One region of the Streptomyces sp. cmx-4-9 genome, then DNA from elsewhere that is predicted to be linked to it. Evidence: riboswitches for the same ligand, from Rfam matches in the RefSeq annotation. Region 1 holds a riboswitch; the other holds the start of a gene.
The links. A riboswitch is a leader RNA that binds a small molecule or an ion and turns the genes downstream of it on or off. The one in region 1 is predicted to bind S-adenosylmethionine.
Positions count from the first base shown of each region.

Region 2: it holds a riboswitch for S-adenosylmethionine, as region 1 does, so the genes downstream of both, thrC (threonine synthase) here and ACLJTM_RS24935 (aminotransferase class V-fold PLP-dependent enzyme) in region 1, are expected to answer to the same signal.

Region 1 is NZ_JAEBEE010000008.1:166,182-168,565, reverse strand. It holds gene ACLJTM_RS24935 (aminotransferase class V-fold PLP-dependent enzyme) at 1-1,008, opposite strand, end outside; SAM riboswitch class IV at 1,225-1,341, opposite strand; gene trpD (anthranilate phosphoribosyltransferase) at 1,426-2,384, opposite strand, start outside.
Region 2 is NZ_JAEBEE010000001.1:397,175-399,558, reverse strand. It holds gene ACLJTM_RS01935 (glucosyl-3-phosphoglycerate synthase) at 1-819, opposite strand, end outside; SAM riboswitch class I at 1,006-1,163, shown strand; gene thrC (threonine synthase) at 1,181-2,384, shown strand, end outside.

The DNA of each region.
Region 1 (2,384 bases):
GCGGACCGTCGCGACGAGGTGGTCCTCCCGGGCGACGAGGCGGTCGAAGCCGGCCTCCTGGAGGGCCTTGCAGGCGGAGGCGATGGCGTACACGCCGATGACGTTGGGCGAGCCGGCCTCGTGGCGGGCGGCCGTGGTGTGCCACTCGACGTCGACGCCGCCGTCCTCGCGCCGGGCGACCTTGCGGGAGGCGCCGCCGCCCGCGAGGTACGGCTCGGCCTCCTGCAGCCAGTCCGCGCGGCCGGCCAGGACGCCCGAGCCGAAGGGGGCGTACAGCTTGTGCCCGGAGAAGGCGACCCAGTCCACGTCCAGCTCGCGGACCGAGACGGGGTGGTGCGGGACGAGCTGGGCGGCGTCCAGGACGATCCGGGCGCCGTGGGCGTGCGCGGCGGCGGCCAGTTCCCGTACGGGCCACAGTTCGCCGGTGACGTTGGAGGCGCCGGTGACGCACACCAGGGCCGGCCCGTGGGGCTCCCGGGCGGCCAGCGCCCGCTCCAGGGTGGCGACGGCCTCGTCCGGGGTCCGCGGGGCGTTCAGGTAGCTGACGCGGGCGCTGGTCCACGGCAGCAGCGAGGCGTGGTGCTCGGTCTCGAAGACGAAGACCTGGCAGTCGGCGGGGAGCGCGGCGGCGAGCAGGTTGAGGGAGTCGGTGGTGGAGCGGGTGAAGACCACCTGGTCCTCGGGACGGCAGTCGAGGAAGCCGGCGACCGTGGCCCGGCTCTGCTCGAAGAGGTCGGTGGAGAGCTGGGAGAGGTAGCCGGCCCCGCGGTGCACGCTGCCGTAGTAGGGGGCGTAGGCGGCCACGTCGTCCCAGACCCGCTGGAGGGCGGGGGCGCTGGCCGCGTAGTCCAGGGCCGCGTAGGTGACCTCGCCGCCGGTCACCAGGGGGACGGTGACGTCCCGGCCGAGCACCGGCAGCGGCTGCGTGCAGGCCGGGTCGGCGGCGGTCCCGCCGCAGGCGGGGGCGGAGGCGGCGGGTGCGGTGGCGGGGTTCAGGGATGCGGACATGGCGGTATCTCCCGGCAGGCAGGGGTGAATGGCTTCGGTGTACCCGTACGCGGGTACGGCTCTGCGGCCGTCCGGGGTACGGGGAGGTCCTCGGGACGTACGGGGGCGCACGGAAGCGGCCCTGTTCCGAGGGTGAAGAAGGGGCGGAGTCGCCCTATCGCATTCGCTTGCTCACGGAAAACGCTCCTCGAGAGACCAGGACCCCTGGAATCGAGGGATCCGCGCTTGCCGTGGACCTCGCTGCCCACGGCCTGGTCATCACCCGGGGCACCCCGCCACGGAAGGAGGGTTGCCGGACAGCAAGCCGGGGCCTGAACGCTGTCACTCGTGACCTGGTCTGCATCCTGCCACACGACGGCCCCGGCGCGAGACCCCGGTCCGCATGGCGGAACGGGGCCTTGGCCGAAAGCCGCGGGGTCAGGCGTTGCTGGCCGCCACCCAGCGGTCCAGCGCCGCCCGAGCCGCGCCGGAGTCGACGGACTCCGCCGCCCGGGCGATGCCGGCGCGGATCTGCTCCTCCAGGGAGCCGGGGCCCGGGTCGAGGGCCACGAGCGCGGCCGCGGAGTTCAGCAGGACCGCGTCGCGCACCGGGCCGGTCTCGCCGGCCAGCAGCCGGCGGGCGACGTCCGCGTTGCAGGCGGGGTCGCCGCCGCGCAGCGCCTCCACGCCGACCAGGCCGATGCCGACGTCCCGCGGGTCGAAGGGGTGCTCCTCCACCTTGCCCTCGCGGACCCACCACACCCGCGAGGTCGCCGTGGTGGTGAGTTCGTCGAGGCCGTCGTCGCCGCGGAACACCAGGGCCGAGGAGCCGCGTTCGGCCAGGACGCCCGCGACGATGGGCGCCACGCGCGGGTCGGCCACACCGGTCGCCTGGGCGCGTACCCGCGCCGGGTTGGTCAGCGGGCCCAGGAAGTTGAACAGGGTCCGGATGCCCAGCTCCCTGCGGGCCGCGGCCACGTGCCGCAGGGCCGGGTGGAACTTGACCGCGAAGCAGAAGGTGATCCCGGCCTCCTCGGCGACCCGCGCCACCGCCTGGGGGGTGAGGTCGAGGTTGACGCCGAGCTGCTCCAGGACGTCGGAGGAGCCGCTGGCGGAGGATGCGGCGCGGTTGCCGTGCTTGACCACCTTCGCGCCCGTGCCGGCCACGACGATCGCCGACATCGTCGAGATGTTCACCGTCTTGGCCCCGTCGCCGCCGGTGCCGACGATGTCCACCGTGCGGCCCGGCACCTCGATCAGGTTGGCGTGCTCGTACATGCTCCCGACGAGCCCGCTGATCTCCTCGACGGTCTCGCCCTTGGCGCGCAGCGCCACCACGAAGCCGGCGATCTGGGCGTCGGTGGCCTCGCCCAGCATGATCTTGTCCATGGCCCAGG
Region 2 (2,384 bases), on a different contig from region 1:
GTGCCCGCGGGAGAGGCGCACCTGCGCCGTGCGGTAGATCGCCGCGGCCATCCGGCCGAGCGCGCGCCCGTCCTGGTGGCGGTGGAGCCGCACCCCGACGTCCACCTGGGCCAGTGCGTCCAGACCGACCGTGTGCAGGGCGTCGACCAGCAGGCCCAGCTCCACCCCGTACCCCACGGGGAAGGGGAGCCGCTCCAGCAGCCCGCGGCGCACGGCGTACTCGCCGCCCAGCGGCTGGACGAACCCGGCGAGCTGCGGCCAGTGGAGGTTCAGCAGCGGGCGGGCGACGAGTTCGGTGACCCGGCCGCCCTGCCCGGGGGCGTCGCCGAGGGGCCGGTCGTACATCGCCTTGACGAACTGCACCTCGGGGTCGGTCAGCAGGGGCCCGAGGATTCCGGAGACGAAGGCGGAGGAGAAGTCGCGCAGGTCCGCGTCGACGAAGCAGACCACGTCCCCGGTGGTGGCCAGCAGCGAGCGCCACAGCACCTCGCCCTTGCCGGGCAGGGCCGGTATCCGCGGCAGGACGTCGTCGCGGTGCACGACGCGGGCGCCGGCCTTCGCCGCGACCTCGGCCGTGCGGTCGGTCGAGCCCGAGTCCACCACGAGCAGTTCGTCCACCAGCGGGACGGGCAGCCCGTCCATGAGGTCCCGCCGGATCGCCTCGACGATGGCGCCGACGGTCGCCTCCTCGTCGAGGGCGGGGAGCACCACGCTGACCGTGGTGCCGGCTGCCCGTTTCCGGTCGAGCAGCTGGTCGAGCGGTCGGTCTGCGGCGGACCAGGAGCGGGCGGCCAGCCAGCGCTCCACCTCTTCCAGCACTCTCAGCACTCCCTGCGGTCGGGCGGATCGGCCCAAGCCCGGATCCATCTCGCGGTTCGGACGGTTGTCTCAACCGGCCGGGGCCTTCGGTTACAGTCTTGAACAACGCGAAGGACCATCGCATGTCGGGGGTCCTCGTGCACAAACGCCCGGGTGCGCCGCAGAGCGCGTCGCCCGGTGCCATACCGCTCATCCAGAGGGGCAGAGGGACACGGCCCGTTGAAGCCCCGGCAACCCTCCAGTCGGTCTCGCGATCGCGTACGTCAGCGACAACAGCGAGGTCCCCGGCTAGGGAAGGTGCCAAATCCGTCTCATGGCGAAGTGCGCCATGGGGAAGATGAGGAGAAAGGGCCTCGCCATCATGGCTGCACAGACTGCCACCTCTGCCGACGTCGATTCGGTCGATCTCGGACCCGCCACCGGCCTCTCCTGTCGCGAGTGCGGTACCCGCTTCGCTCTCGGCCCGATCTTCGCGTGCGCCGAGTGCTTCGGACCCCTGGAAGTCGCCTACGACCTCCCCACCGGCGACCCGGAGGCGCTGCGCGCCGCGATCGAGGCCGGCCCGGACAACATCTGGCGCTACGCGCCGCTGCTGCCCGTCCCCGCGGACGTGGCCTCCAAGCCCAGCCTGAACCCGGGCTTCACCAAGCTGGTGGACGCGGCGAACCTGGCCAAGGAGCTGGGCGTCACCGGCAAGCTGTACGTGAAGGACGACTCCGGCAACCCGACGCACTCCTTCAAGGACCGCGTCGTGGCCATCGCCGTCGAGGCGGCCCGCGCCTTCGGCTTCACCACCCTCTCGTGCTCCTCCACCGGCAACCTGGCCGGCGCGGTCGGCGCCGCGGCCGCCCGGGCCGGATTCCGCTCCTGCGTGTTCATCCCGCACGACCTGGAGCAGGGCAAGGTCGTCATGGCCGGGGTGTACGGCGGCGACCTGGTCGGCATCGAGGGCAACTACGACGACGTCAACCGCTTCTGCTCCGAGCTCATCGGCGACCCGCTGGGCGAGGGCTGGGGCTTCGTCAACGTCAATCTGCGCCCGTACTACGGCGAGGGTTCCAAGACCCTGGCGTACGAGATCTGCGAGCAGCTCGGCTGGCAGCTGCCCGACCAGATCGTCATCCCGATCGCATCCGGCTCGCAGCTGACGAAGATCGACAAGGGTCTGCAGGAGCTGGTCAGGCTGGGCCTCGTCGAGGACAAGCCCTACAAGATCTTCGGTGCGCAGGCCGAGGGCTGCTCCCCGGTCTCGACCGCCTTCAAGGCGGGTCACGAGGTGGTCCGCCCGCAGAAGCCGAACACCATCGCCAAGTCCCTGGCGATCGGCAACCCGGCGGACGGCCCGTACGTCCTGGACATCGCGCGGCGCACCGGCGGCTACGTCGAGGACGTCAACGACGAGCAGGTCGTCGAGGCCATCAAGATCCTCGCGCAGACCGAGGGCATCTTTGCGGAGACCGCGGGCGGCGTGACCGTCGGCGTGACGAAGAAGCTCATCGAGAACGGGCTGCTCGACCCGGCGCTGACCACGGTGGTCCTGAACACCGGCGACGGCCTGAAGACCC